3 regions of the Streptomyces sp. NPDC046349 genome follow, and region 3 is predicted to be linked to each of the others. Evidence: predicted binding sites of a transcription regulator. Region 3 holds the regulator's gene; each other region holds the start of a gene.
The links. The regulator HrcA, encoded in region 3, represses chaperone genes, less so after heat shock. The targets are predictions, from matches to a motif close to TTNGCACTCNGNNNNNCNGAGTGCNAA.
Positions count from the first base shown of each region.

Region 1 (10,045 bases), on a different contig from region 3:
TTCTTGAACAGCCGGCGGGCGTGCGTCTTGACCGTGTCCTCGGAGAGGAAGAGCTCGCGGCCGATCTCCGCGTTGGACCGGCCGTGGCTCATGCCCTCCAGCACCTGGATCTCGCGCGCGGTGAGGGTGGGCGCGGCGCCCATCTCGGCGGAGCGGAGCCGGCGCGGGGCCAGTCGCCAGGTCGGGTCGGCGAGGGCCTGGGTGACCGTGGCCCGCAGTTCGGCGCGCGAAGCGTCCTTGTGCAGGTAGCCGCGGGCGCCGGCGGCGACCGCGAGGGCCACGCCGTCCAGGTCCTCGGCGACCGTCAGCATGATGATGCGGGCGCCGGGGTCGGCCGAGAGGAGGCGGCGGACCGTCTCCACACCGCCGAGCCCGGGCATCCGTACATCCATCAGGATCAGGTCGGAGCGGTCGGCACCCCAGCGGCGGAGGACTTCCTCGCCGTTGGCAGCCGTCGTCACACGCTCGACGCCGGGCACGGTGGCAACCGCGCGACGGAGCGCCTCTCGGGCAAGCGGGGAGTCGTCGCAGACGAGGACGGAAGTCATGACCGCCCTCCGCAGCTGCTGATGCGCGTCACCTTGAGCCTCCAGGCTGGTACGTATCGTCACCTGTGCGGTCGATGCTCCCGGACACCTGTCCGAGAACTTGTCGGTTCAACCGCCTTCGCACTCTCAACGATGGTCACTCGAAAGAGTTACGGGTCGGACGGACACCTTCGGCACTCTACGTGAGGAAGCGAACACCGCGGCGGAGGCGCAAGCCACCTGTCCTCCATCTGGAGCTATGCCCTATTTGGCGGCTTTCCTTCCGTTTGGCACGTGTCTGAGGCTAGATTCCCAATGAGTCATATTTACATCTACTCCGACAGTAGGTGTGGAGACCCTTGGAGACATGGACCGTATCCGCCTCAGTACCGGCACCAAGAGGACTACCAATGGCAGATTTCTCCCGCCTCCCCGGACCGAATGCCGACCTCTGGGACTGGCAGCTGCTAGCCGCCTGCCGCGGGGTCGACAGCTCCCTCTTCTTCCACCCGGAGGGCGAGCGGGGCGCGGCCAGGAGCGCGCGTGAGGCCTCGGCTAAAGAGGTCTGCATGCGATGCCCGGTTCGTTCGGAATGCGCCGCGCACGCACTCGCCGTCCGTGAGCCCTACGGGGTGTGGGGCGGCCTCACCGAGGACGAGCGCGAGGAACTGATGGGCCGCGCCCGGCACCGACTGATCCCCGCGTCGAGTGCGATCGGACCGATCGCGCCGCACTGAGAGCCGACGAAACGACGGAAGGAACGTTTCCTCCGCACCACCTGCACGCCGGGCGTGTCGCCGCCCGGCCCTGGATTCACGCGTTCGGCCGTACGCGCGCGCCGCGCGTACGGCCGGGACGGCGGCCGCGCGTACGGTCGGCGCCCTGCCCGGCGCACGGTCAGCGCGCGGCCGCGCGCTCCAGCTCGGCCAGGGTCGCGGCCACGGCCGGCACCCGGGCCAGGTCGGGCAGGGTCAACGCCACGACCTCCCGCTCGACGGCCGGCTCCACGACGAGCGTGCTGACACCCTTGGCCCGTACGGACTCCACCGCGAGCTCCGGCAGGACCGCCACGCCCAGCCCCGCGCCGACCAGACCGACCACCGCGGGGTAGTCGTCGGTGGCGAAGTCGATGCGCGGGGTGAAGCCCGCGTCCTCGCACACCTCCACCAGGTGGCGGCGGCAGCGCGGGCAGCCCGCGATCCAGGGCTCGCCGGCCAGTTCCGCCATGCCCACGCGCTCCGCCCCGGCCAGCGCGTGCCCCTCGGGGACCAGCCCCACGAGCCGGTCGGTCAGCAGCGGCCGCACCACGAGGTCCTCCCACTCGGCCGCGGACCCGGCGGCCCCGCCGTAGCGGAAGGCCAGCGCCAGGTCGCAGTCACCCTCGCGCAGCATCTCGACGGACCGCGGCGGCTCGGCCTCGACCAGTGAGATACGGGTACCGGGGTGCTCGGCGCGCATGGCCGCGAGTGCGGTCGGCACCAGGGTGGAGCTGCCGCTGGGGAAGGACACCAGCCGTACGCGGCCCGCGCGCAGCCCGGCGATGGCCGCGACCTCCTCCTCGGCGGCCGTCAGGCCGGCCAGGATCCCGGCGGCGTGCCGGACCAGGGCCTCGCCCGCCTGGGTCAGCCGCATCTCGCGGCCGGTGCGGATGAGCAGCGGGGTGCCGGCCGACTGTTCCAGCGCCTTCATCTGCTGGGAGACGGCGGGCTGGGTGCAGCCGAGTTCGCGCGCGGCGGCGGAGAAGGACCCGGTCCCGGCGACGGCGCGCAGTACCCGGAGATGACGTGCCTCGATCACCCTTCGAGCATAAGGCCCTCTTTGACCGGCGCCCGACTACCCTCGTGACGCTTTGGGACCGCGCGGTTAGCCTGGGCCCATGGGTCCCATGCATCTGATCTCCGTGAATCTCGGCACCGCCACGCCTTCCGAGCACACCGACGCGGAGAGCGGGGTCACGGGCATCGGCAAGCGCCCGGTCCCCGGCCCGGTCCGCGTCTTCGCCCCCGGCGACAAGGCCACCGGCCTCGGCAGCGGCCTGGAGGGCGACGCCATCTGCAACCGTCGCCATCACGGCGGCGACCACCAGGCCGTGTACGCGTACGCCCGCGAGGACCTGGACCTGTGGGAGCGAGAGCTGGGCCGTGACATGCCCGGCGGGCTCTTCGGCGAGAACTTCACCACCTCGGGCATCGACCTGAACACCGCACGGCTCGGCGACCGCTGGCGGGTCGGCGCCGACCTCGTCCTCGAAGTGGCTTCGGCCCGCATCCCGTGCCGCACCTTCCAGGGGGCGCTGGGCGAGGCGGGGTGGGTCAGGCGGTTCACCCGGGAGGCCCGGCCGGGCGCGTACCTCCGGGTGATCCAGGAGGGTTCCGTCTCGCCCGGCGACCCCATCGAGATCATCCACCGGCCGGAGCACGACGTGACGGTGCAGCTCTGGTTCCGTGCCTTCACCACCGAGCGCGAGCTGCTGCCCCGCACCCTGGCCGCGGGCGCGGCGATGGAGCCCGAGGCGCACGAGACCGTGCGCCGGTACGTGGCGAAGTACGGGACCGGGGCCGGGGCGCGGTAACGCTGTCGTCCGGGGCGGCTAGGTTGCGCCTATGACGACTGCGTTGATTACGGGATCCACGGCGGGCATCGGCGCCGCCTTCGCCCGGCGGCTGGCCGCCCAGGGGCACAACCTCGTGCTGGTGGCGCGCGACAGCAAGCGCCTCGGCGAGCAGGCCACGGAGCTGCACGACCTGCACGGCATCGAGGCCGAGGTGCTGGTCGCCGACCTGTCCACCGAGGAGGGCATCGCGTCGGTCGAGAAACGCCTCGGCGACCGTACGCACCCCGTGGACCTGCTGGTCAACAACGCGGGCTTCGGCAACAAGGGCCGCTACCTCGAGGTCTCCATGGCCGACGAGCTGACCATGCTGAAGGTGCACGTGGAGGCGGTGCTGCGGCTGACCTCGGCGGCGTCGGAGTCGATGCGCTCGCGCGGCCGCGGCGGCGTGATCAACGTGGCCTCGGTGGCCGCTTTCGTGCCCCGCGGCACGTACGGGGCGAGCAAGGCCTGGGTCGTGCAGTTCACCCAGGGCGCGGCGCGGGACTTGGCCGGGTCGGGGGTCCGGCTGATGGCGCTGTGCCCCGGCTTCGTGCGGACGGAGTTCCACCAGCGCGCCGGCATGGGCACGGACAACATCCCCGGCTGGATGTGGCTGGACGCCGACAAGCTCGTGGCGGCGGCGCTGGCCGACCTGGCGCGCGGGAAGACGGTGTCCGTCCCGGACCCGCGGTACAAGGCGCTGATGGGCGTGGTGAAACTGACGCCGCGCGGGCTGCTGGGCGGGGTGTCCTCGCGCACGGGCCGCAAGTACGGGCCCCAGTAGCGCTCGTGACCCGCCGGTAAGCCTCCGCGGCGGCCCCCACCCGGACCGCCAAAAGGGCTAACTCTCCCTAAACTGGACATGTCCCATCTCCAGAGGGAGGCGACGCGATGACATTCGTACAGGTGATCGATTATGAGACCACGCGGTTCGATGAGATGAACGCGCTCATCGACCGCTGGGCGGAACAGAGCAGCGGCAGGCGCACGGCCACGCACACGATGATCGGCCAGGACCGCGAGGCCCGGAACCACTACGTGGACATGGTGGAATTCGCCTCGTACGAGGAGGCGATGAAGAACTCTCAGCTCCCCGAGACGGACCGGATGTTCCAGGAGATGGTGTCCCTCTGCGAGGGGATGCCGAAGTTCATGAACCTCGACGTGGTCCGCGACGAGCACCTCAACAAGCAGCTCGTGAACCGGGTGTTCCAGGAAGCCGCCATGGCCGGCGACATGAGCGTCCTCGACGAGTGCTTCGCGACCAACTACATCGACCACGACGTCAGCAAGGAGGAGCCCACCGTCATCGGACGCGAGAGCATGCGCTCCGACATGGAGAGGTGGCGCTCGGCCTTCGACATGTCCTTCGAGCCGACGGTCCAGGTGGCCGAGGGCGACATGGTCACGACGGTGTGGAACTGGCGCGGCACCCACAAGGGAGAGTTCATGGGGGTCGCACCGACCGGGAAGACCTACGAGATGTCCGGGACCACGACCTTCCGGTGCCAGGACGGGGAGATCACCGAGGGTTGGTGGCACTACAACCCCGGAGCCCTGCAACGCGAGATGGGCGGGACCGGATCGCCCTACGGAACCTGAAGCCCCCGCACGGGGAAGGCCCCGTCCGCGACTGCGGAACGGGGCCTTCGACGTGGAGCGCGATCAGTGGCTGTGGCCGTGACCGTGGCCGTGACCGGCGTCGCCCTCGTCCTCCGCCGGCTTCTCGACGACCAGGGTCTCGGTCGTGAGCAGCAGGGAGGCGATGGAGGCGGCGTTCTCCAGCGCGGAGCGGGTGACCTTCACCGGGTCGATGACGCCGGCCTTGACCAGGTCGCCGTACTCGCCGGTGGCGGCGTTGAAGCCCTGGCCCTTGTCGAGCTCGGAGACCTTCGAGGTGATGACGTAGCCCTCGAGGCCCGCGTTCTCGGCGATCCAGCGCAGCGGCTCGACGGCGGCGCGGCGCACGACCGCGACACCGGTGGCCTCGTCGCCCGACAGGCCGAGGTTGCCGTCCAGGACCTTGACGGCGTGGACGAGCGCGGAGCCACCGCCGGAGACGATGCCCTCCTCGACCGCGGCGCGGGTCGCGGAGATGGCGTCCTCGAGACGGTGCTTCTTCTCCTTGAGCTCCACCTCGGTGGCGGCGCCGACCTTGATGACGCAGACGCCGCCGGCGAGCTTCGCCAGGCGCTCCTGCAGCTTCTCGCGGTCCCAGTCCGAGTCCGTGGCCTCGATCTCGGCCTTGATCTGGTTCACGCGGCCGAGGACCTCGTCGGAGCTGCCCGCGCCGTCGACGATGGTGGTGTCGTCCTTGGAGATCGTGACGCGGCGGGCGGAGCCCAGTACGTCCAGACCGGCCTGGTCGAGCTTGAGGCCGACCTCCTCGGCGATGACGGTGGCACCGGTGAGGGTGGCCATGTCCTGCAGCATCGCCTTGCGACGGTCACCGAAGCCCGGGGCCTTGACGGCCACCGCGTTGAAGGTGCCGCGGATCTTGTTGACGACGAGGGTGGAGAGCGCCTCACCCTCGACGTCCTCGGCGATGATCAGCAGCGGCTTGGAGCCACCCGCCTGGATGACCTTCTCCAGCAGGGGCAGGAGGTCCTGGATGGAGGAGATCTTGCCCTGGTTGATCAGGATGTACGGGTCGTCGAGGACGGCCTCCATACGCTCCTGGTCGGAGACCATGTACGGGGAGAGGTAGCCCTTGTCGAAGGCCATGCCCTCGGTGAACTCCAGCTCCAGGCCGAAGGTGTTGGACTCCTCGACGGTGATGACACCGTCCTTGCCGACCTTGTCCATCGCCTCGGCGATGAGCTCGCCGACCTGCGAGTCCTGCGCGGAGAGCGCGGCCACGGCGGCGATGTCGGACTTGTCCTCGATCGGGCGGGCGGTCGCGAGGAGGTCCTCGGAAACGGCCTTGACCGCGGCGTCGATGCCCTTCTTCAGGGCGGCCGGGGAAGCACCCGCGGCGACGTTGCGCAGACCCTCGCGGACCAGCGCCTGGGCCAGCACGGTGGCGGTGGTGGTGCCGTCACCCGCGATGTCGTTGGTCTTGGTCGCCACCTCCTTCACGAGCTGCGCGCCCAGGTTCTCGTACGGGTCGTCCAGCTCGACCTCGCGGGCGATGGTGACACCGTCGTTGGTGATGGTGGGGGCGCCGAACTTCTTGTCGATGACGACGTTGCGGCCCTTGGGGCCGATCGTCACCTTGACCGTGTCGGCAAGCTTGTTGACGCCGCGCTCGAGGGCGCGACGGGCGTCCTCGTCGAACTTCAGGATCTTCGCCATGGGAGCGGTTCAGCCCTCTCGAAAACTCGGGTTTAACGAGCTACGCCCCTCGCCGCCCGGCAATCAGCGGGGTGACCAGGGGCGTAGCTCAAAGCAGTGCTGTGAAGCGAAATTACTTCTCGACGATCGCGAGCACGTCGCGAGCCGAGAGGACGAGGTACTCCTCGCCGCTGTACTTCACTTCGGTGCCGCCGTACTTGCTGTACAGCACGATGTCGCCGACGGTGACGTCCAGCGGGAGACGCTGGCCGTCCTCGAAGCGACCCGGGCCGACCGCGAGGACGACGCCCTCCTGGGGCTTCTCCTTCGCGGTGTCCGGGATGACCAGGCCGGAGGCCGTGGTCTGCTCGGCGTCGAGCGGCTGGACCACGATGCGGTCCTCAAGCGGCTTGATGGCAACCTTGGAGCTGGCGGTCGTCACGATCCGACCTCCCCCTTCGGAGATCCGGGGTTAACTGTCTGAGGTGGCGACCAGGTCGATCCGTCGTCGCGGGTGCCGGACCTGCCTGTCGCTGTGTTGGCACTCACCGGGGGCGAGTGCCAGGTGCGAGACTATTCCGGCGATTAGCACTCGGTCAAGCGGAGTGCCAATTCCCGACCTCCGGGCGTTGCGCGGAGGTCGGCCCGACCCCCGAAACCCTCGTGCGTTCACACGTTCGAGATCAGTACTGTCCCGGACATGACCAGGACAAACTCCGGTGTGCGATGGGTGCACGCCGTCCCGATCGCCATCGGGCTCGCCGTCGGGATCTGGATGTTCCACGCGGCCCTACCGCGCCTGATCACCCAGCTGACGGGGGTGGACGGCAGGTTCAGCGCGGAGCGGTGCGTGTGGGGGGACCCGGATTCCGAGGGGGACCGCACGATGACGTGCCGGGGGTCCTTCACCGCCGCCGACGGATCGTTCACCCTTGCCGGGATCAGGATCGACGGCGTCTTCGACGAGCGGCCCCGGACGCCGGTGGCCGCCCGCGTCAGCGGCCCCGACGCCGATCGGGCCGCACAGATGGACTTCCTCACCTCCCTCGCACCCATGGGCCTCGGCCTGACCGCCTTCGCCTTCCCGGCCTGGGCCCTGACGGCAGCCACCCGCGACTTCCTGACCCGCCGGGCCCCCACTGGGGGATCGGCGGCGTGACTCGCTCCGGTCGCGGGTCCCTCCGGGCGGCTCGGCGCTGCACGGGCTGCGCCCGTGCGGGGACTTGCGGCGGCCGGGGCGGGGCGACATCCCCGCCGGGAGCTCAGGAACCTCCGGATTCACGCCGCCGCGCTGCCTGCGCGGCGGCGATGACCGGCAGCTCCATGGCCCCGGAGGGAGCCGAGGAGTCCAGTTCGGGCGACACCACATCCTGCTCATCGGCCCGGACAGCCACCGGGACCGGAACGGCGGAAAACCGCCGGAGGAACTCCTCGAACAGCTCCACGGCGGCACCTCGGACATCGGCGGCTGCCACGCGACCCGGGTCGCGGCAGAAGCGACATCAAGAGGCCGTACGGGGCAGCTCGGCGCAGCGGCGTGAAGGGCTCCCGGCAGCCGGAACGGGAAGACCGGGAAGCGGGGCCGGCGCCCCGGAGCGCGCCGGTGCGCGCCTTCCCCGGGGGTTCCGGTCGACCACTTCGCCGAGCTGAACTGGCCGGTTTCCACCACCTCGAGGACGCACTGGGCGGCGTACCGGCATGCCCGGACAAGGCGGGTCCAGGGCAGGCCGTGAAGCAGGCGACGGGCCTTTCCGGCGGCAGGGGGCGGTACACGACACCGCCCGCCGAACATTTGGGAAGGAACCCCGGAAAGGACATCAACGTCGTAGATGATATGAAGATAAAGCGCCTCATTGCAGAGCAGATCGGACTCAAGGCTTCCGCAAGCCCCGGCGCGCCCGGCTCCGCGCCGGGGGCGCGTGAGGCGTCACCCCCACCGGCCTCTTCGCCCTCCCCCAAGGACGGCGGCGGCATCCCGTGCGTGGACTGAGGCCCCTGACGTCTGCGGGCGCCCGCCGCCGCACCGAGGCGCTGCTCCTCGCCTTCGTCATCGTCATCGCCGTCTTCGGGCATGCCGCCGCGGGCCTCGCGATGAACGGCGAGCTCCCGCCCAACCTCGCCGGCTTCACCATCTCCATGACATTGCTGGCGCTGGTGGGGCACCTGGGCGTGCGTCGCTTCGCGGCCTGTGCGGATCCGCTGGTCCTCCCGCTCGCCATGCTGCTGACCGGCCTGGGGCTGGTGCTGATCCACCGCCTCGACCAGGGCTACATCGAGCGGTGGAACTCGGACGCCAACGCCCCGGGCCAGCTCCTGTGGACGGTGGTCGGCGTCGCCTCGTGCATCGCGGTCCTGGCCCTGCTGCGCGACCACCGGCTGCTCCAGCGGTTCATCTACATCACGATGGCGGTCGCGCTGGTGCTGCTGATCGCGCCGGCGTTCTTCGGCGCGGACAGGTACGGCGCCAAGCGGTGGATCATCCTCTTCGGCTTCTCGATCCAGCCCGGCGAGTTCGTGAAGATCATGATCGCGATCTTCTTCGCCGGCTACCTGGTCATCCACCGCGACTCGCTGGCCCTGACGGGCCGCAGGTTCCTCGGCATACGGCTGCCCCCGATGCGCCAGCTCGGACCCATCATCACGGTGTGGATCCTCTCGATGCTGGTGCTGGTCTTCGAGCGGGATCTGGGCACGTCCCTGATCTTCTTCGGCGTCTTCGTCGTGATGCTGTACGTCGCCACGGAACGCACCAGCTGGATCGTGTGCGGCCTGCTCATGGCATCGGCGGGCGCCTTCGTGGTCGGCTCGACGGAGCCGCACGTCAAGGCGCGCGTGGCGGCCTGGCTGAACCCGCTCTCCGTCTACTGGGAGAACCCGCCCCCGGGCGTCACCTCGGACCAGTCCGCGCAGGCCCTGTTCAGCTTCGGCACGGGAGGCATCTCCGGAACCGGCCTCGGCTCGGGACACCCCGAACTGATCAAGTTCGCCGGCCGCAGCGACTTCATCCTCACCACCGTGGGCGAGGAACTCGGCCTGGCCGGGGTCATGGCCGTACTGATCCTCTACGCGCTTCTCGTGCAGCGCGGCCTGCGGATGGCGCTCGGCGCCCGCGACCCCTTCGGCAAACTGCTGGCGGTGGGCCTGGCCTCGGCGCTGGCGCTCCAGGTCTTCGTGGTCGCCGGAGGCGTCACGGGTCTGATCCCCCTGACGGGCAAGGCCCTGCCCTTCCTGGCCAAGGGCGGCTCGTCCCTCCTGGCCAACTGGATCATGATCGCCCTCCTCCTCCGCATCAGCGACAGCGCGGAACGCCAACGCGAGGCGGACGCCCGGGGCCCGGCGGAAACGACGATCACGCCGGTGGTGCCGGTGTAGGGCCCACCCGCTCAGGGCCTTCACCCCCGCGCCCCCACCGATCCCCGCCAGTGGCTGACCACCCGCCCCAGGCGCGGCGGGGTCGGGGGGTGCGGCGGCAGCCGGTGCGGCGGGGCAGGGCCGGCGCGGCGTGGTGGCGTGGGGGCGGGATCCGCTCGGCCCGTGGCCAGTGACGTTCGGGGGGTTTCCCGTCAGTCCCATCGTCTCTCCGGTTCGGGCCGGTCCCTCAAGGGCGCTCCTTCGTCGCGTCGCTTCGCGATGTCGCTGCGCTCCACCCTTG
Region 1 covers NZ_JBVJFK010000008.1:247,480-257,524, reverse strand. Annotated here, with positions in the region: gene ACZ6JS_RS20715 (response regulator transcription factor) at 1-548, opposite strand, end outside; gene ACZ6JS_RS20710 (WhiB family transcriptional regulator) at 938-1,264, shown strand; gene ACZ6JS_RS20705 (LysR family transcriptional regulator) at 1,425-2,324, opposite strand; gene ACZ6JS_RS20700 (MOSC domain-containing protein) at 2,413-3,099, shown strand; gene ACZ6JS_RS20695 (SDR family NAD(P)-dependent oxidoreductase) at 3,131-3,904, shown strand; gene ACZ6JS_RS20690 (ester cyclase) at 4,012-4,722, shown strand; gene groL (chaperonin GroEL) at 4,786-6,414, opposite strand; gene groES (co-chaperone GroES) at 6,527-6,835, opposite strand; gene ACZ6JS_RS20675 (hypothetical protein) at 7,094-7,552, shown strand; gene ACZ6JS_RS20670 (hypothetical protein) at 7,656-7,838, opposite strand; gene ACZ6JS_RS20665 (FtsW/RodA/SpoVE family cell cycle protein) at 8,371-9,765, shown strand.
Region 1: a site for HrcA is predicted at 6,979-7,005, ahead of groES (co-chaperone GroES). Genes of this name have one in related genera too.

Region 2 (10,045 bases), on a different contig from region 3:
CCGGGTTCTCCCGCTGCCACCAGGTCCACACGTACGCCTGCGGGCCGCGCATCCACACGTACCCCTGCCAGGCCGGCCACAGCGCGGCGAGCGCGACGGCCGCCGCCACCCAGCGGATCCCCGCGCCCCGGGAGCCGCCGCGCCCGCGCGCCAGCAGTACGTACGCGAGGACCCCGAGGGCGGGGGTGAGCAGCAGCAGCCAGCCGCGGCCGCGGGTCCAGTCGACGAAGGCCGACCGGCTCAGCAGAATCAGGTACAGGGCGGTCACGGCGGCGCCGGCCGTACCGGATACGAACAGGGCGCGCGGCACCCAACGCGCGCCCATGAGTGTGCTGTTGTTCATGATCCCCCTCACGTGCAGCCTAGGGGGTGGCCCGACGGCCGGGGCCTGCATGCCCCGCGGCGGACCGTGCACGACACGCGTCTGCTGTCCCGGTCCGGTGGGAGGTGTTCCCGGCGCACGGGGCCGGGATGGAACACCGCGCTGTTCCAGGAACAGCGGTCGTCCGAGGGACAGTCACCCGTCCGACAGTCCGGGTTCCGGGCCTGCGCGACGGGCGTCTCCTCGGCCGGCGTCAGGTCCGGTGCAGACCGAGGAGACGGAGGCCGGCCGCGCCCGCAAGGGGGCCGGTCGGTCAGCGGGTCCCGGTCACAGGCCGCTGGTGAACAGCAGCTTGTCGGGGCCGTTGTCGCTGAGGTTCTGGATGACGTCCTCGGTGGCCTCGTTCTTCAGGAAGTTCGCCACCTCGGCCGGACGGGCATCGGGGTGCACGGCCTTGTAGAGGGCGGCCACCCCGGTGACGTGCGGGGCGGCCATGGAGGTCCCGTTGAGGGACACCGTGCCGCCGCCGATCCGCGCGGAGATGATGTCCTGGCCGGGGGCGTAGAGATCGAGGAGCTCGCCCCAGTTGGAGAAGTCGGTCTCCTGGTCGAAGCGGTTGGTGGCGCCGACGGTCACCGCGTTCGGGGTGGAGGCCGGCGAGACGAAGCGGGCGTCCCGGTTGTCGTTGCCGGCCGCGACGATCGGCAGTACGCCCCGGTCGAACAGCGCGGCGGTGGCGTTGTTGACCGGCTCGAGGCGGTCCCCGCCCAGGGAGCCGTTCAGGACGGCCGGCTGCTGGGCGTTCGCGGCCACCCAGTCCAGGCCCGCGATGATCCCCGACCAGGAACCCCTGCTGTCACAGCCGAGGACGCGGACGCTGACGAGGTTCACCTTGTGCGCCACGCCGACATTCGTGCCGCCGACCGTGCCCGCGACGTGCGTGCCGTGGCCGTGGCAGTCCTGGCCGTTGCGGCCGTCCCCGATGGCGTCGAAGCCGGGGCGCGCCCGGCCGCCGAACTCGGGGTGGCGGTAGTCGATCCCGCTGTCGAGGATGTACGCGGTCACGCCCTGGCCGCTGGTGTTGGGGCTGAACCCGTTGTCGAGCGGCAGGAACCGCTGGTCGATGCGGTCCAGGCCCCAGGAGTTCGAGGGCGCCTTGGTGGTGATCCCGCTCGGCGGCGCCGGCGGACCGGTCACCTGCCCGTCCTGCGCCACGGACAGCACGCCGCGGGTGTGCCGGACGATCTTCAGCTGCTTCTCGGTGAGGGGTGCGGCGAAGCCGTTCAGCGCCGTCTCGTACGTGAACTTCGCCGTCACGCCCACGGACTCCGCGACCTTCGCGGCATCGACGGACTTGGCGAGGGTGACGATGTAGCTGCCGGCGATGGCGTTCGTCGAGGTGATCAACGGCGCCGGGCTGGGCTCCGGTCCGGCGGCGGAGGCCGTACCGGCCGCCACGGAAGTCAACGTGAGCACGGCGGCCGTGGTCAGGCGTGCGGCGAGCAGACGCATCGAGAGAACTCCCTGAAGTGCGTGTGGATCGGCGTGGGGGGATCCGCGTCAACCGGTGGATGCCCGCCGGGCGCGGCCCTCCCGTACATCGGGCCCGCCCCGCCGAGGACTTGAGCCGCCCGCCCTCCGCCTGGCCCAGCGACGGACTCCGCCGGGGAGGGCCCGTCGCGCACGGTGCAGAAAGGGTCATCCTCCGGCGGCTCCATGGCGGTCATCCGAAGGCCGACCGCCGGGGAAGATCCGGAAAAGTCCACCCGTACGTGTGACCGTGGGCGGAAGTCTTCGAGACCGCCGACGGCCCGCCACCTGTGGGCGGGCCCGGGCCGTCGAGGGAGGCGCGCCGCCGCGGCGCGCGGCGCGGATGCACACGGGGTTGCCCCGCTGTGCCGTCACGGTCGTGCTCCGGCCCGCGCGGCCGGTGGCCGCCCCGGCGGCATCACCCGTACGGGCCGCCGCCACCCCAGGGGGCGCACGGCCGGTGCGCCGCCCGTGCGCCCGCCACACCCCCGGACGTCGTTGACCCGCACCGCGGCGCGTGATGGCCTCCCCCCATGCGCATCCTCCTGAGCCGAGCCCTGCCCGTGGTCGCGGCCGCCGCCGCACTGGCCGCCGTCACCGCCCTCCCCGTGGCCGCGGCCACGGCCACCGCCGCCGTGGCCACGCCCATGGCCCGTGCGACCGTCGGCGACGAAGCCCCGTACATCGTCACCGTGCACCAGGGCTTCGATCCGGCGACGGTGGCCCGGATGGTCGGGGCCTCCCCGGACTACGTCTACCGCACCGCGCTGCACGGCTTCTCCGCCCGCCTCAGCCCCGGCCAGGTCGCGGCCCTGCACGTCATCCCCGGTGTGGAGTCCATCCAGGAGGACGGCGGTGTGTCCTCCTTCGACACGGCGGACTGACCGGGAACGCCTCCGGCACGGCCCGCCCGCGCCGCAGCCGCTCCCCGGCACCGCCCCGTCCCTGCCCGGCGCTTAGGGTTACGTGGATCAACTCACCGGTTGGTCACGGGGGGATCGGGGGGAGACCGATGAACGGCGCGACCGAGGCGTTCCAGCCGCTGCGGACTGACGATCCGCAGACCGTGGGCGGCTACCGCCTCGCCGCACGGCTCGGGTCGGGCGGCATGGGCCGGGTGTACCTGTCCCACACCCGGGGCGGCCGCCCCGTCGCGATCAAGGTGGTCCATCCCGAGCTGGCCGAGGACCCGACCTTCCGGCGGCGCTTCCGCCGGGAGGTGGAGGCCGCCCGCCGGGTCCGGGGCGCCTACACGGCCGAGCTGATCGACGCCGACGCGGAGGCGACCCCGCCGTGGCTGGCCACCGTCTACGTGTCCGGTCCCTCGCTGTCGGAGGCCGTCGCCCGGCGCGGGCCGCTGCCCGACGCGGCGGTCGTGTGGCTGATGGCCGGCGTCGCCGAGGCCCTCGCGGCCGTCCACGGCGCGGGCATCGTCCACCGCGACCTGAAGCCGTCGAACGTGCTGCTGGCCGCCGACGGCCCCCGGGTGATCGACTTCGGCATCTCGCAGGCCTCCGGCCTGACGGCCACCGCCACGGGCAACACCATCGGCACACCCCAGTACATGGCTCCCGAACAGGGTCTGGCGGGCCGGACCACGCCCGCCACCGATGTCTTCGCACTGGGCCAGACGGCTGCGTTCGCGGCGCTGGGCAAGCCGCTGTACGGGGACGGGCCGTCCATGACCGTGCTGTTCCGGATCGTGCACTCCAAGCCCGACCTGACCCAGCTGCCCAAGCCGCTGCGCCCGCTGTTCGCGCTGTGCCTGGCCACCGAACCGGAGGAGCGGGCCACCCCGGCGGAGATCCTCGCGTGGTGCCGCGCGTACCTGGGCGAGGAGGCCACCGCCGGCGGCGGACCGGCCGTCTGGCGGGAGGTGGTCGGCCTGGACGAGGAGGTACCGGCTCCGGTCGCCCGGCCCGCCGCTCCACTGCCGGCCTCGGGTGAAGCCACCTCGGCGGGTTCGACAGGCTCAGCGACCGCGGCGGCTTCGGCGGCATCCGGGCACCTCGCGGCCGCCCCCGCGGGAGCCGCGGCGCCGGCGACGTCCTCCGCCGGGGCCGCGTCGGCAGCGGCGGCCGCCGACCTCAAGCGGCGACGGACCGCGCGGTTCGCCACCGTGGCAGCGGTGACAGGTGCGCTGACGCTGGGGGGCCTGGGCTGGAAGCTCATGGACATGACGGACCGGGCGGCCGAACGTGAGGCGGCCGCAGTCACGTCGGCCGCCCTGACACCGCAGAACGGCCCCACGCCCACCCCCACGCCGAACGCGTCCCAGCCGCCCAAGCCCCTCCCCTACCCCGGGCTGATGCTGAACGAGAAGAACTCGATCAGCATCAAGGAGCCCGTCCAGCACGAGGACGGCGACCGCACGGGAGACATCCGGATGAAGTGCGGGCTGGCCAGCGGCTGCAAGATGGAGAGCGACGCGAGCGTGTTCTCCATGCCTCAAAAGGCGGGCACCGGCAACCTCGAGACGTGCCGCGAGGAGCTGGCGTCCGCCAGGGAGAACGACCTGACGCTGCACGTCATGGCGGCAGGCAGCGAGGTCTGCGTCAAGCACCCGTCCGGCGACATCGCGCTGTTCGTCATCGGCATCAAGTCGGCCCCCGGGCTGTCGAAGGACCCCAGCTGGATCAGGGCCGACATGACGGTCTGGCGCGCGGCCTCCTGACGCAGGTCTTCATGCCGCCGCCTCCTGCGGCGCGTCCGCGTCGAGGGCAACGACGAGGAAGGCGTCCCTGTCGAGGTCCATCACGACCGTCACCCGCCGCCCCCGTTCCCGGCACCTGGCCGCGTACTCCTCGGCGGGCCAACTGCCGTAAGGGTCACCGGCGGGAAAGGAGTCCAGCACCTTCGTACGGCGCACCGCAGCCACCTCCTGAACGACGAACCGTCCTCACCGCCCGGATGCCCCGTCCGCCGCATCCCATGCGCAGCCGTGGCAACACCGGCGTTGTTGCCACGGCCGACGCGCTCACGCCTGCGGCAGCGCGCCGGGGCCGACACCGGCAGAGTCGGCAGCATCGGCATCGGCGCCGGCATCGGCGTCGGCGTCGCGGTTCAGCCGCGGGCCGCCTCGATGAAGGCGCGGATCAACTCCGGCGACTTCACACCTCGTTCCCGCTCCACGCCACTGGACACATCCACGCCCCACGCCCCGGTGGCCGCGAGCGCCTCGCGCACGTTGTCCGGGTGCAGCCCGCCGGCCAGCAGCCACCGTCCCTCGGGCGCGGTGAAGTCCGCCGCCCCCCAGTTCCACGGCCTGCCGGAGCCCGGGTCGGGGGCGTCGAGCAGCAGCAGGTCCTCGCCGTACTCACCGCAGCGCTCCACGCGCCCGGCGGTGGCCCGCAGCAGGGTGCGGCCCTCGGCACGCAACGCCGCGAAGTCCTGGGGGCCCTCCTCACCGTGCAGCTGCACGCCCCGTACGCCGCTCTCCTCGGCGAACCGGCGCACCTCCTCGACGGACTGCCCGCGGAACACCCCCACGGTCAGCACCGTGGCCGGCACCCGGGCCGCCAGCTCGCGCGCGGTGGCGGCGCCGACCGTACGGGGGCTGCCCGGCGCGAACACGAACCCGACGGCATCCGCCCCGGCCGCCACCGCGGCGTCGACGTCCGGCGCGGTCCTGAGCCCGCAGATCTTGACGAAGAGGTCAGCCATGCGTCCAGCCTATGCGGACCCGCCCGCGTACCGGCGTCAGCGGCCCACCTGTACGGGCCCCAGCACCGACCCGCCGATCGCCGCGGCGAGATGCGCCGCACCCGCCTCGTCGGCGGACCGGAAGTGCACGTAGACGGTGTGCGGGCCGTCGGGATGCTCACCGTTGACGTCCAGCTCCACACGCTGGTTGGTCGGGTCGTCCGAGTGGGACGGTATCTCGGGGACGAATGGCCAGGCCCCGCGCCAGAGCAACGTGGCCGCGCCGTCGCCCACCACCCGCAGGAACGCGCCCTCGACCGGACCGGGAGCCGCGTACGAGTCGACGGTCAGCGGCAGGACGGCCGCCAGCTCCAGGTCGTCGCGGGGCAGTTCCGCGCCGGTGTACCAGACGTCCGAGGACCAGTCGTAGGACGGCTCGAACAGCCCCGTCGGAAGGAACGCCGCCAATCCACGGGCCTGCGCGACGGTGTGCGTCTGCGCGCACAGCCACATCTCCGGGTCGATCTGCTTCATCCGCCCCACCAGCAGTCGGGCCCGCCGGTACGCCTCGGCGAGGTCGTCGGACCGGTATACGGGGTACGCACGCGAACTCCCCACCCCGCCCTCAGCCCTGCTCCGGCTCGCCCAGCACGGCTCCGCCGATCGCGGCGGCGAGCCGCTCGGCCCGGCCCGGGTCGCCGTGCTCGGTCACGTGGACGTACAGCGTGCGGACGCCGGTGACCTGCCCGTACCATTCGCATGCGTCGCTGTTGAGGACCAGCTGCACGCCGTCGTAGGCGGGTGAGGCGTGCGAGCCCAGCTCGGGCTCGTCGGGCCAGCAGCCCTCCCACCGCACGGAGGCCGGCCCGGCCCCCACGGCATGCACGAAGTCCTCGTCGCGAACCCCGCCCGGCAGCTCCTCCTGGCAGAACCAGAGCGGCACCTCCCCCGCCAGCTCCGCGTCAGCGGCCGCCCGCCCGTCCATGCCGGAGTAGAGGGGCTCACCCGTCACAGGGTCTCTGCGGCTCTCCACATGGTCGTAGACCGCCTCCGGCAGCAGCCCGGCCATCCGCCGCAGGTCCTCGACCGTCCACAGCTCGGCCCCCACGTACACGTGCTCGTACCGCGTGGCGAGCAGCGCGCACAGATGTCGCGCCTTCGCGTACGCCTCGGCGGGATCGGTGGTGCGCAGCACGGGATATGCGACGAAGTTCCCCATGGCCGTACGTTCACACGCCCCCACCCACCCCGGCCAGCGGTTTTCCCGGCCCGGGAACGCCCGAGGGCGGCACCCCCGCGGGGGTGCCGCCCTCGTTCGAGAACAGCCGATCAACCACCAGGTCGATCAGAAGTCCATGTCACCGCCCGGCATGCCGCCCGGAGCGGCCGCAGCCTTCTCCGGCTTGTCGGCGATGACGGCCTCGGTGGTCAGGAACAGCGCGGCGATCGACGCGGCGTTCTGCAGCGCGGAGCGCGTGACCTTCGCCGGGTCGATGATGCCCTCGGCGATCATGTCGACGTACTCGCCGGTCGCGGCGTTCAGGCCGTGGCCGATCGGAAGGTTGCGCACCTTCTCGACGACGACGCCGCCCTCGAGACCACCGTTGACGGCGATCTGCTTGAGCGGGGCCTCCAGGGCGAGCTTCACGGCGTTGGCGCCGGTCGCCTCGTCACCCTCGAGCTCCAGCTTCTCGAAGACCGCGGAGGCCTGCAGCAGGGCCACGCCACCACCGGCGACGATGCCCTCCTCGACGGCCGCCTTCGCGTTGCGCACGGCGTCCTCGATGCGGTGCTTGCGCTCCTTGAGCTCCACCTCGGTCGCGGCACCGGCCTTGATGACGGCCACGCCGCCGGCCAGCTTCGCGAGGCGCTCCTGGAGCTTCTCGCGGTCGTAGTCCGAGTCGGAGTTCTCGATCTCGGCGCGGATCTGGTTCACGCGACCGGCGACCTGGTCGCTGTCACCGGCACCGTCGACGATGGTGGTCTCGTCCTTGGTGATGACGACCTTGCGGGCGCGGCCGAGCAGGTCGAGACCGGCGTTCTCCAGCTTGAGGCCGACCTCCTCGGAGATGACCGTGCCGCCCGTGAGGATGGCGATGTCGCCGAGCATGGCCTTGCGGCGGTCGCCGAAGCCCGGGGCCTTGACGGCGACGGACTTGAAGGTGCCGCGGATCTTGTTGACGACCAGGGTCGACAGGGCCTCGCCCTCGACGTCCTCGGCGATGATCAGCAGCGGCTTGCCGGACTGCATGACCTTCTCCAGGAGCGGCAGCAGGTCCTTGACCGAGCCGATCTTGGAGTTGACGATCAGGATGTACGGGTCGTCGAGGGACGACTCCATGCGCTCCATGTCGGTGGCGAAGTACGCCGAGATGTAGCCCTTGTCGAAGCGCATACCCTCGGTGAGCTCCAGCTCCAGACCGAAGGTCTGGGACTCCTCGACGGTGATGACGCCTTCCTTGCCGACCTTGTCCATGGCCTCGGCGATGAGCTCGCCGATCTGGGTGTCGGCGGCGGAGATGGAGGCCGTCGAAGCGATCTGCTCCTTGGTCTCGACGTCCTTGGCCTGGGCGAGCAGGGCGGCGGAGACGGCCTCGACGGCCTTCTCGATACCACGCTTGAGGGCCATCGGGTTGGCGCCGGCGGCCACGTTGCGCAGGCCCTCACGGACGAGCGCCTGGGCCAGGACGGTGGCGGTGGTCGTACCGTCGCCGGCGACGTCGTCCGTCTTCTTGGCGACTTCCTTGACCAGCTCGGCGCCGATCTTCTCGTACGGGTCCTCGAGCTCGATCTCCTTGGCGATGGAGACACCATCGTTGGTGATCGTGGGGGCGCCCCACTTCTTCTCAAGGACGACGTTGCGACCCTTGGGGCCAAGGGTGACCTTGACGGCGTCGGCGAGCTGGTTCATCCCACGCTCGAGGCCGCGGCGGGCCTCCTCGTCGAACGCAATGATCTTGGCCATCTGAAGTGGTCCTCCCGGACAGCGGTGGATTGCTCCCAGGACCGCGCCCGCGCCCGCGACGGACGGCCTGCGTGCCCGGCGGTTCCTTCCCACCGGACCCTGCGGGCCTCACCGACCCGGTCCTCGTTTCAGTAGCACTCTCACTCGTAGAGTGCTAACGCCAATGATTAGCACTCGACCCCCTGGAGTGCAAGCGGCTTCGACGAAGGCCCAGGTGACACGCGAGGGGCCCACATCCCGTGTCCGGGATGTGGGCCCCTCGTAGGTCTTCCGGGTCTTCGACGGAAGACCGAGCGTCGGTGGTCGATGCTCCGGGACTAGCCGAGCGCGAGCTTGACCATGTCCGCCTGCGGACCCTTCTGGCCCTGTGAGATCTCGAACTCGACCCGCTGACCCTCTTCAAGGGTGCGGTACCCGTCCATCTGGATGGCGCTGTAGTGGACGAACACATCCGCACCACCGTCGACCGCGATGAAGCCGTAGCCCTTCTCCGCGTTGAACCACTTGACGGTGCCCTGAGCCATGCCTAACTCCCCTATTACTGGCCCTTGCGCGGGAACGCACTTCGCGTTCCCGGGTCAGAACTTGCGTCGGAACGCTTCGACCGAGGCTGAATGTATCTGCGCGAGTGCTGTCTGCAACAGGTCAATCCGACGAGAAATCTGGACACCGAGAAACATTGAAATAGAGTGAAAATTTGGCAGATTCCAGGGCAACTCGGGCCGGGCAAATTTCGCCAAAGCCCCATACCGCACCTGCACATTGACCCGATGTCGACCCTCACGCGACCCGTTCATATGCGGCGGGCAAGTCCAGCGGAGGGGACTTCCCCAACTCTACCGTGCCCAATCAAACAGAATTACCCCCTCCGCTTTTTAGCGGAGGGGGTAATTTCGGTTTACCGGGTGGGTCAGCAGCCGCCCGCGACGGCCGGAATGATCGAGACGCCGGCGCCGTCCGGCGTCACCGCCTCGAGCCCGCCCTCGAAGCGCACGTCATCGTCGTTGACGTAGACGTTCACGAAGCGGCGGAGCTTGCCCTGGTCGTCCAGGACGCGCGCGGCGATGCCCGGGTGGTTCTCCTCCAGGGACTCGATGACCTCGGCGAGGGTCGCACCCTCGGCCGGGACCTCGGCCTGACCGCCGGTGTAGGTGCGCAGGATGGTGGGGATGCGGACGTTGACGCTCATGGCGCTACTGCCTTTCCGGTAGTACGTGGAGGATGGTCAGGCCAGGCCGGCGGCGCGGAACGCGTCCAGGCTGGGGCGGATGGTGGCGGTCTGCCCGCTGTCCGCGGCCACCGCCTCCAGGGTCTTGAGGCCGTCGCCGGTGTTGAGGACGACGGTGGTCAGCGTCGGGTCGAGCTGCCCGTTCTCGATGAGCTTCTTCGTCACGCCGACGGTCACGCCGCCCGCGGTCTCGGCGAAGATGCCCTCGGTCTGCGCGAGGATCTTGATGGCCTCGACGACCTGCTCGTCGTTCACGTCCTCCACGAAACCGCCGGTGCGGCGCGCGATGTCCAGGACGTACGGGCCGTCCGCCGGGTTTCCGATGGCGAGCGACTTGGCGATGGTGTTCGGCTTCTGC
Region 2 covers NZ_JBVJFK010000006.1:26,184-36,228, reverse strand. Annotated here, with positions in the region: gene ACZ6JS_RS15505 (outer membrane protein assembly factor BamB family protein) at 1-343, opposite strand, end outside; gene ACZ6JS_RS15500 (S8 family peptidase) at 650-1,834, opposite strand; gene ACZ6JS_RS15495 (protease inhibitor I9 family protein) at 2,386-2,736, shown strand; gene ACZ6JS_RS15490 (serine/threonine-protein kinase) at 2,865-4,526, shown strand; gene ACZ6JS_RS15485 (hypothetical protein) at 4,536-4,721, opposite strand; gene ACZ6JS_RS15480 (phosphoribosylanthranilate isomerase) at 4,916-5,515, opposite strand; gene ACZ6JS_RS15475 (hypothetical protein) at 5,552-6,112, opposite strand; gene ACZ6JS_RS15470 (hypothetical protein) at 6,120-6,713, opposite strand; gene groL (chaperonin GroEL) at 6,840-8,459, opposite strand; gene ACZ6JS_RS15460 (cold-shock protein) at 8,777-8,983, opposite strand; gene ACZ6JS_RS15455 (MoaD/ThiS family protein) at 9,370-9,648, opposite strand; gene thrC (threonine synthase) at 9,685-10,045, opposite strand, start outside.
Region 2: a site for HrcA is predicted at 8,591-8,617, ahead of groL (chaperonin GroEL). Genes of this name have one in related genera too.

Region 3 (10,045 bases):
CAGGGCTACCACAGGCAGCCGGACAAGACCGCCGAGGTCCTGGAGTCCGACGGCTGGCTGCACACGGGCGACATCGGCGAGCTCTCGCCCGACGGCTACCTGCGCATCACCGACCGCAAGAAGGACCTGATCAAGACCTCGGGCGGCAAGTACGTCGCCCCGGCGGAGATCGAGGGCCAGTTCAAGGCGATCTGCCCGTATGTGTCGACCATCGTCGTGCACGGTGCCGACCGGAACTTCTGCTCGGCGCTGATCGCGCTCGACGAGCCGTCGATCCTGGGCTGGGCGGCCGACAACGGGCTGGAGGGCCGGACGTACAAGGAGGTCCTGGCGGCGCCGGAGACCAACCGGCTGATCGAGACCTATGTCCAGACCCTGAACGAGGGCCTCCAGCGGTGGCAGACGGTCAAGAAGTTCCGGATCCTGCCGCGTGACCTGGACGTCGAGCACGGCGACCTCACGCCCAGCCTGAAGCTGAAGCGTCCGGTGGTCGAGCGTGAGTTCAAGCACCTGATCGAAGAGATGTACGAGGGGGCCCGCGAGGCCTGAGGCCTGCCGCGGGCCGGGCGGGGCGGGGCGGTGGTCCGCCCCGCCCGCACCGGCGGAACGCCCTCGCGCGGGCTTCTGCCGGGGGCGCCGCCCCCGGACCCCCCGGCCCGCCGCGGGGGACGGGGGCCGGACGCTGCGCGGGGGCCCGCAGCCCGCGCGGGCGGGACGGCGCACCGGGTGCGGGATGATGGGGGTATGCCTTCCGCACTCCCCGACGGTGAACCCATGCCCGAAGACGGCTCGCTGCCGTCGCACGCCCTGGCCGGCGCCGGGGAGCGGCCGCTCGGGTTCTACCTGCACGTTCCGTACTGCGCCACGCGGTGCGGCTACTGCGACTTCAACACCTACACGGCCACCGAGCTGCGGGGCACGGCAGGCGTTCTCGCGTCCCGGGAGAACTACGCCGACACCCTGATCGACGAGGTCCGGCTCGCGCGGAAGGTGCTCGGCGACGACCCGAGGGCCGTCCGCACCGTCTTCGTCGGCGGCGGCACGCCGACGCTGCTGCCCGCAGGGGACCTCGTACGGATGCTCGCGGCGATCCGGGACGAGTTCGGCCTGGCCGACGACGCCGAGATCACGACGGAGGCCAACCCGGAGTCCGTGGACCCCGCGTACCTGGCCGAGCTGCGCGCCGGCGGCTTCAACCGGATCTCTTTCGGCATGCAGAGCGCCAAGCAGCACGTCCTGAAGGTCCTGGACCGCACCCACACGCCCGGGCGTCCCGAGGCGTGCGTGGCGGAGGCCCGGGCGGCGGGCTTCGAGCACGTCAACCTCGACCTGATCTACGGCACGCCGGGCGAGACGGACCAGGACTGGCGCGACTCCCTCGCCGCCGCCCTCGGGGCCGGCCCGGACCACGTCAGCGCCTACGCGCTGATCGTCGAGGAGGGCACGCAGCTGGCCCGCCGGATCCGGCGCGGCGAGGTCCCCATGACCGACGACGACGTCCACGCCGACCGCTACCTGATCGCCGACGAGGTCATGGCCCAGGCCGGGTACTCCTGGTACGAGGTGTCGAACTGGGCCACCTCGGAGGCCGGGCGCTGCCTCCACAACGAGCTGTACTGGCGCGGCGCCGACTGGTGGGGCGCCGGGCCGGGCGCGCACTCGCACGTGGGCGGGGTGCGCTGGTGGAACGTCAAGCACCCCGGTGCCTACGCCGCCGCCCTCGCGGAGGGACGGTCCCCGGGTGCGGGGCGCGAGCTGCTCTCGCAGGAGGACCGCCGCGTGGAGCGGATCCTGCTGGAGCTGCGCCTCGTGGACGGCGCCCCGCTGTCCCTGCTCGCCCCGGCCGGCCTCGCGGCGTCCCGCAGGGCCCTCGCCGACGGGCTCCTGGAGCCGGGGCCCTACGAGGCCGGGCGGGCCGTGCTGACCCTGCGCGGGCGCCTGCTGGCCGACGCGGTGGTCCGGGACCTGGTGGACTGATCACCCGGTGGGGTGAACCCCGGATCCTCGTCCGGACTGCCTGCGCTCGCCACCGGCGGGAAGCGGGTGACGACGCCGATCACCGCTCCCAGCGGGTCGTGAGGTTCGGCGAGCCCCTGCCGCTGGAACCGCTCGGCAGCGAGCTGGACTCGAGCGGCTTCGCACCTTCGAGGGCGTCAGGCCCCGCCGTCACCCGTGACGAAGTCGATCAGCTCCTCCACGCGGCCCAGCAGGGTCGGCTCCAGGTCCTTGTAGGAGCCCACCCGGGACAGGATGTGCCGCCAGGCGGCTCCGGTGTTCTCCGGCCAGCCCAGGGCCCGGCAGACGCCCGTCTTCCAGTCCTGGCCGCGGGGGACCGCCGGCCACGCGGCGATGCCCAGCGCGGACGGCTTCACCGCCTGCCAGACGTCCACGTAGGGGTGGCCCACGACCAGGACGTGCTCAGAGGTCACCGACGCCGCGATACGGGACTCCTTCGAGCCCGGCACCAGGTGGTCCACCAGCACCCCCAGCCGCGCGTCCGGCGCCGGGCCGAACTCCGCGACCACCGCGGGCAGGTCGTCGACGCCCTCCAGGTATTCGACCACCACGCCCTCGATGCGCAGGTCGTCGCCCCACACCCGTTCCACCAGCTCCGCGTCGTGCCGGCCCTCGACGTAGATCCGGCCCGCCCGGGCCACCCGCGCCCGGGCGCCGGGGACGGCGATCGACCCCGACGCCGTACGGGCCGGCGCCGACGGGCCCCGGGACGGGCGGACCAGGGTGACGGCCGCGCCGTCCAGCAGGAAGGCCCGCGGCTCCATCGGGAACACCCGGCGCTTGCCGAAGCGGTCCTCCAGGGTCACCGTGCCCGCTTCGCAGGCCACCACCGCGCCGCAGAAGTCCGTACCCGCCACCTCGACCACCAGGTCCGGTTCCGCGGCGACCTCCGGGGCTGCCTTGGGTCGCTTCCACTGCGGGGTCAGGTCGGGGGAGTACTCGCGCATCCGGCCGACATTAGGAGAGCCGCGCGCCACCCGCCTACGACACGCCGGAACGGGCCGCGAGTGTGGCGCGTTGCGCACGCACGAACCCCGCGGTGACCACCGCTCCGTGACCCGGCACGTACAGCGCGTCCTCGCCGCCCAGCGACAGCAGCCGGTCCAGGGCGGCGGGCCACTGGCGGGGCATGGCGTCCGGGCCCGCCGACGGCTCGCCCGACTCCTCGACCAGGTCGCCGCAGAACACCGTCTCGCGCTCGCCCGGGACGAAGACCGCCAGATCGTGACCTGTGTGCCCGGGCCCGACGTTGGCCAGCAGCACCTGCACCCCGCCCAGGTCCAGGGTCCACTCGCCCGACACCTGGTGGCCCGGCAGCACGAGCAGGTCCACCGCCTCGGCCGCCTCCGCCTCCACCAGCCCGTGCCGCACCGCGTCCCCGCGCAGCTCCTCGCGGCCCGAGTCCAGCAGCGCGGTCAGCCCGACCGCCCCGAAGACCTCGGCCCCGGGAAAGGCGGCCGCGCCCAGCACGTGATCGAAATGGCCGTGCGTGAATGCGATATGGGTCACGCTCCTGCCCGTCAGCAGCTCCGCCTCGGCCCGCACCTCGGCGCCCTCGCGCACGCACGACCCGGGGTCGATCAGGAGGACGGAATCGTCGCCCACCACCAGCCCCACCGTGCAGTCCCACACCGGCAGACGCCGCCGGCCGGCCCTTCCGGTGAGTCGTTCCCAGCCCGCCTCTTCCCAACGCACGTCCATGCCGCGACGCTACCCTGGCGGGCCTCCCTTGCCAGGGTCTTACTACCCGGCCGTACACTGAGCGGGGGCTCTCTGGCACTCGAACGCGCAGAGTGCCAACGAACGCCAGAACACGGCAGAACACGGCAACGGATCACGCTGGAGGTGTGCGCGATGCTCAGCGAACGCAGACTCGAAGTGCTGCGCGCCATCGTCCAGGACTACGTCGGGACGGAGGAGCCGGTCGGCTCCAAGGCGCTCACCGAGCGGCACCGGCTCGGCGTCTCGCCCGCCACCGTGCGCAACGACATGGCGGTGCTGGAGGAAGAGGGCTACATCGCCCAGCCCCACACCAGCGCCGGCCGGATCCCCACCGACAAGGGCTACCGCCTCTTCGTCGACAAGCTCGCGGGGGTCAAGCCGCTGTCGACGCCCGAGCGACGGGCCATCCAGAACTTCCTCGACGGGGCCGTGGATCTCGACGACGTCGTCGGCCGTACGGTGCGGCTGCTCGCGCAGCTCACGCGTCAGGTCGCGGTCGTCCAGTACCCGAGCCTGACCCGGTCGACCGTCCGGCACGTGGAGCTGCTCTCGCTCGCCCCCGCGCGCCTGATGCTCGTACTGATCACGGACACCGGCCGGGTCGAGCAGCGGCTCGTCGACTGCCCCAGCCCCTTCGGCGAGGCCCCGCTCGCCGACCTGCGGGCCCGGCTCAACAGCCGGGTCGTCGGCAGGCGCTTCACCGATGTGCCCCCGCTCGTCCAGGACCTCCCGGAGTCCTTCGAGGCCGACGACCGGGGCACCGTCTCCACCGTGCTCTCGACGCTCCTCGAAACCCTGGTCGAGGAGGCGGAGGAGCGGCTGATGATCGGCGGTACCGCCAATCTCACCCGCTTCGGACACGATTTCCCCCTGACGATCAGGCCGGTGCTCGAGGCGCTGGAGGAGCAGGTCGTGCTCCTCAAGCTGCTCGGCGAGGCCAACGAGTCGGGAATGGCCGTAAGGATCGGGCACGAGAACGCCTACGAGGGGCTCAACTCCACGTCGGTCGTCTCGGTCGGTTACGGTTCGGGCGGCGAAACGGTCGCCAAACTCGGCGTGGTCGGACCGACCCGCATGGACTACCCCGGAACGATGGGAGCGGTACGCGCAGTGGCACGTTACGTCGGACAGATCCTGGCGGAGTCGTAAGTGGCCACGGACTACTACGCCGTTCTCGGCGTGCGCCGCGACGCATCGCAGGACGAGATCAAGAAGGCCTTCCGGCGCCTCGCGCGTGAACTCCACCCGGACGTGAATCCGGACCCGAAGACGCAGGAGCGCTTCAAGGAGATCAACGCGGCCTACGAGGTGCTGTCGGACCCGCAGAAGAAGCAGGTCTACGACCTCGGCGGCGACCCGCTGTCCTCCTCGGGCGGTGGCGGCGGCGCCGGCGGCTTCGGGGCGGGCGGCTTCGGCAACTTCTCCGACATCATGGACGCCTTCTTCGGCCAGGCCTCGCAGCGCGGCCCGCGCTCGCGGACCCGCCGGGGCCAGGACGCCATGATCCGCCTCGACCTGGAGCTGGACGAGGCGGCCTTCGGGACGACCAAGGACATCCAGGTCGACACGGCCGTCGTCTGCACCACCTGCTCCGGCGAGGGCGCCGCCCCCGGCACCTCGGCGCAGACGTGTGACATGTGCCGCGGCCGCGGTGAGGTCTCGCAGGTCACCCGGTCCTTCCTGGGCCAGGTCATGACCTCGCGCCCCTGCCCCCAGTGCCAGGGCTTCGGCACCGTCGTCCCGACCCCGTGCCACGAGTGCGCGGGCGACGGACGGGTCCGCTCCCGTCGCAGCCTCACGGTCAAGATCCCCGCCGGCGTCGAGAACGGCACCCGGATCCAGCTCGCGGGCGAGGGCGAGGTCGGCCCCGGCGGCGGCCCCGCCGGCGACCTGTACGTGGAGATCCACGAGCTGGCGCACCCGACCTTCCAGCGGCGCGGGGACGACCTGCACTGCACGGTCACCATCCCGATGACGGCGGCCGCGCTCGGCACCAAGTGCCCGCTGGAGACGCTGGACGGCCTGGAGGAGATCGACATCCGGCCCGGAACCGGATCCGGCCAGGCGATCCCGCTGCACGGGCGCGGCGTCACGCACCTGCGCGGCGGCGGGCGCGGAGACCTGATCGTCCACGTCGAGGTCACCACCCCGACCAAACTGGACGCCCAGCAGGAGGAACTGCTGCGCCAGCTGGCGAAGCTGCGGGGCGAGGAGCGGCCCATGGGCCAGTTCGCGCCGGGCCAGCAGGGGCTCTTCAGCCGCCTGAAGGACGCCTTCAACGGTCGCTGACCGCACGGCGGGCAACCGCTTCGAGCCCGGCCCGGGGAGACCCCGGCCGGGCTCTCGCGTTCCGGCGGAGGCCGCCCGTCCGCCCGCCTGGAGGGGGACTATGCCAGGCGAATGCGGTGATTCGGCGCCCTGGGCCGGACGTGGCACGATGCAGCCATGTCCACCGCCGCGAACGGTCTCTCCCCCCACCCGATCGTGCAGGCTCCCATGGCGGGCGGCGCTTCCTGCCCGCCGCTCGTCGCCGCCGTGTGCGAGGCCGGCGCCCTGGGCTTCCTGGCCGGCGGCTACAAGACCGCCGACGGGATGTACCAGGAGATCAAACAGGTGCGGGCGCTCACCCGGCACCGCTTCGGCGTCAACCTCTTCATGCCGCAGACCGGCCACGTCGACCCGGCCGCGGTGGAGGCGTACCGCGGGCAGCTGGCCGGCGAGGCCAGCTGGTACGAGATCTCGCTCGCCGAGGAGGACATCATCGGCACCAGCGACGACGGCTACGACGCCAAGCTCGCCATCCTCCTCGAGGACCCGGTCCCGGTCGTGTCGTTCACCTTCGGCTGTCCCGCCCCCGCGGCCCTGGCCGCCCTGCGCAAAGCCGGTACGTACACCGTCGTCACGGTGACCTCCGTCGAGGAGGCCCGCAGCGCCCAGCAGGCGGGAGCGGACGCCGTCTGCGTCCAGGGTGTCGAGGCGGGCGGCCACCAGGGCACCCACCGGGACGACCCGCAGGTCGACGGCACGGCGGCGCACGGACTGCTCGCGCTGGTGGCACAGGTGCGGGAGGCCGTGGCCCTGCCGATCATCGCCGCGGGCGGGGTCATGCGGGGTGCCCAGATCGCCGCGCTGCTCGCGGCCGGCGCGGCCGCGGCGCAGCTCGGGACGGCCTTCCTGGTGTGTCCCGAATCGGGTGCGGACCCCGTGCACAAGAAGGCGCTGACCGATCCGCTCTTCGTCCGGACGGAGCTGACCCGGGCCTTCTCCGGGCGGCCGGCGCGCGGGCTGGTCAACCGCTTCATGCGCGAACACGGCCCCTACGCCCCGGCCGCCTACCCCCAGGTCCACCACCTGACCTCGGGGCTGCGCAAGGCGGCCGCCGCGGCCGGCGACGCCCAGGGCATGGCCCTGTGGGCGGGCCAGGGGCACCGGCTTGCGCGGGCGCTGCCGGCGGCGGAGCTGGTGGAGGTGCTGGCGGCCGAACTGGCGCAGGCCCAGAGGATGTTGAAGGAAATGCAGATGAGGAGTGCGTCATGACGGCCCCGGTGTTCGTGGTCGAAGAGGTCCCCGCAGGGGCGGAGTTCGTCCTGGACGGCCCGGAGGGCCGGCACGCGGTGTCCGTGAAGCGGCTGAACCCGGGCGAGCAGGTGGTCCTGACGGACGGTCGCGGCGGCTGGGCGGAGGGGGTCGTCAAGGCGGCCGAGGGCAAGGACCGGCTCGTCGTGGCGGTCTGTGCCGCCGGGCAGGAGGAGGAGCCGGCGGTCCGCATCACCGTGGTCCAGGCCCTGCCCAAGGGCGACCGGGGCGAACTGGCCGTCGAGACCATGACCGAGACCGGCGTGGACGCGATCGTGCCCTGGCAGGCCTCGCGCTGCATCACGCAGTGGCGCGGCGACCGCGGCGCCAAGTCCCTGGCCAAGTGGCGGGCCACGGCCCGCGAGGCGGGCAAGCAGTCACGCCGGGTCCGCTTCCCGGAGGTGGCCGAGGCCATGTCCACCAAGCAGGTCGCGGCGCTGCTGGCCGGCGCCGACCTGGCGATGGTCCTGCACGAGGACCGCGACGCCCCCTCGCAGGCCCTGGCCACGGCCGAGCTGCCCGCCACCGGCTCCGTCGTCCTGGTGGTCGGGCCGGAGGGCGGCGTCTCCCCGGAGGAGCTGGAGGTCTTCGCCGCGGCGGGGGCGCACCCCCACCGCCTGGGCCGTTCCGTCCTGCGGACCTCCACCGCCGGCACCGCTGCCGCCGCGGTCCTGCTGGCCCGTACCGGACGCTGGGCCTGACCGGCCGAAACGCACACCCGCGACGGGTCCCCGGCTGGATACGATGCCCGGACCGATCAACGTTACGGGAGGGTTCGCAATGGCCGGGGAACCGCAGGCCGACTGCCTGTTCTGCAAGATCGTCGAGGGTGCCGTCCCGGCGACCGTGGTCCGGGAGACCGAGACCACCGTCGCCTTCCGGGACATCAACCCGCAGGCGCCCACGCACGTGCTCGTCATCCCCAAGGTGCACTACCCCGACGCCGCGTCCCTCGCGGCCGCCGAGCCGGGCGTGGCCGCCGACATACTGCGTGAGGCCGCACAGGTCGCGGCCGACGAGAAGATCGACGACCACGGCTACCGGATCGTCTTCAACACCGGCTCCGGGGCCGGCCAGACCGTCTGGCACGCCCACGCGCACATCCTGGGCGGCCGCGGCCTCCAGTGGCCGCCGGGATAGCACGTGTCCGTCAGAGAGTTCGTGGTGCTGGGCACCGCCAGCCAGGTGCCCACCCGCCACCGCAACCACAACGGCTACCTGCTGCGCTGGGACGGCGAGGGCATCCTCTTCGACCCGGGCGAGGGCACGCAGCGGCAGATGCTGCGCGCCGGGGTCGCCGCGCACGACATCAACCGCATCTGCATCACCCATTTCCACGGTGACCACAGCCTCGGCCTCGCCGGGGTGATCCAGCGGATCAACCTCGACCAGGTCCCGCACCCCGTCGCCGCGCACTACCCGGCGTCGGGGCAGAAGTTCTTCGACCGGCTCCGGTACGCCACGGCCTACCGGGAGACGGTGCCGATCCTCGAGGAGCCGGTGGCCGAGGACGCGGTCGTGGCGCGCGGGGCCTCGTACGTCCTGGAGACCCGGCGGCTCTCGCACCCGGTGGAGTCCTTCGGCTACCGGATCACCGAGCCCGACGGGCGCCGGATGGTGCCCGAACTGCTCGCCCGGCACGGGATCAAGGGGCCCGACGTGGGTCGGATCCAGCGGGACGGGCGCCTCGGCGGGGTCACGCTGGAGGAGGTCAGCGAGCCCAGGCCCGGGCAGCGCTTCGCCTTCGTCATGGACACCCGGCTCTGCACCGGCGTGGACGAGCTCGCCGAGGGCTGCGACATGCTGGTGATCGAGTCGACCTTCCTCGACGAGGACGAACGGCTGGCCGCCGACCACGGGCACCTCACCGCCGGCCAGGCGGGGCGGGTGGCGCGGGCGGCGGGCGTACGGCACCTCGTGCTGACGCACTTCTCGCAGAGGTACACCGACCCGGCCGAGTTCGAGCGCCAGGCGCGGGCGGCGGGCTTCGAGGGGGAGCTCACCGTGGCCGCGGACCTGACGAGGGTGCCGTTGCCGAAGCGGGGCTGACGCGGGCGGGCCCGGGGCGCGCGGCGTCCCGGGCCCGCCCCGCGGGTTCCGGTGATCGGGTCGCCGGGCATGTTGTGGGTGACCTGCGCCACACTGGGTTTTGATCCCGCCCCTGGTGGGCAGACCTGGCAGCTTTCACCGAAGAAACGGCCCTTCGAGATCAACCGGGGAGACCACCGTGACCAGTCGGGACCTCGACAGCCGCACCGCAGCCGTGGACCCGCTCGGTCCGCTGCGCGACCCGGAGGAACCGGGCTGCGACGTCTTCCTGACCGGGACGGTCTTCCTCGACATCATCTTCACCGGCCTCGACTCGGCGCCGGTGCGCGGTACGGAGTCCTGGGCGCGCGGCATGGGCTCCAGCCCCGGCGGCGTCGCCAACATGGCCACCGCCCTGGCCCGGCTCGGCCTGCGCACCTCGCTGGCCGCCGCCTTCGGCGACGACCACTACGGGGAGTACTGCTGGGACGCCCTCGAACAGGGCGAGGGCATCGACCTGTCCATGTCGCGGATCGTCCCCGGCTGGCACAGCCCCGTCACGGTCTCGATGGCCTACGAGGGCGAGCGCACGATGGTCTCGCACGGCCACGAGGCGCCGCCGCCGGCGGACCCCGGACCCTCGCCGCAGCGCCCGCCGAGAGCCCGCGCGGCCGTGGCCTCCCTGGACCCCGGCCGCGGCGAG
Region 3 covers NZ_JBVJFK010000002.1:405,827-415,871, forward strand. Annotated here, with positions in the region: gene ACZ6JS_RS05455 (AMP-dependent synthetase/ligase) at 1-549, shown strand, start outside; gene hemW (radical SAM family heme chaperone HemW) at 745-1,977, shown strand; gene ACZ6JS_RS05465 (DUF3097 domain-containing protein) at 2,154-2,963, opposite strand; gene ACZ6JS_RS05470 (MBL fold metallo-hydrolase) at 2,998-3,717, opposite strand; gene hrcA (heat-inducible transcriptional repressor HrcA) at 3,871-4,887, shown strand; gene dnaJ (molecular chaperone DnaJ) at 4,888-6,027, shown strand; gene ACZ6JS_RS05485 (nitronate monooxygenase) at 6,184-7,275, shown strand; gene ACZ6JS_RS05490 (16S rRNA (uracil(1498)-N(3))-methyltransferase) at 7,272-8,015, shown strand; gene ACZ6JS_RS05495 (histidine triad nucleotide-binding protein) at 8,095-8,454, shown strand; gene ACZ6JS_RS05500 (ribonuclease Z) at 8,458-9,363, shown strand; gene ACZ6JS_RS05505 (carbohydrate kinase family protein) at 9,542-10,045, shown strand, end outside.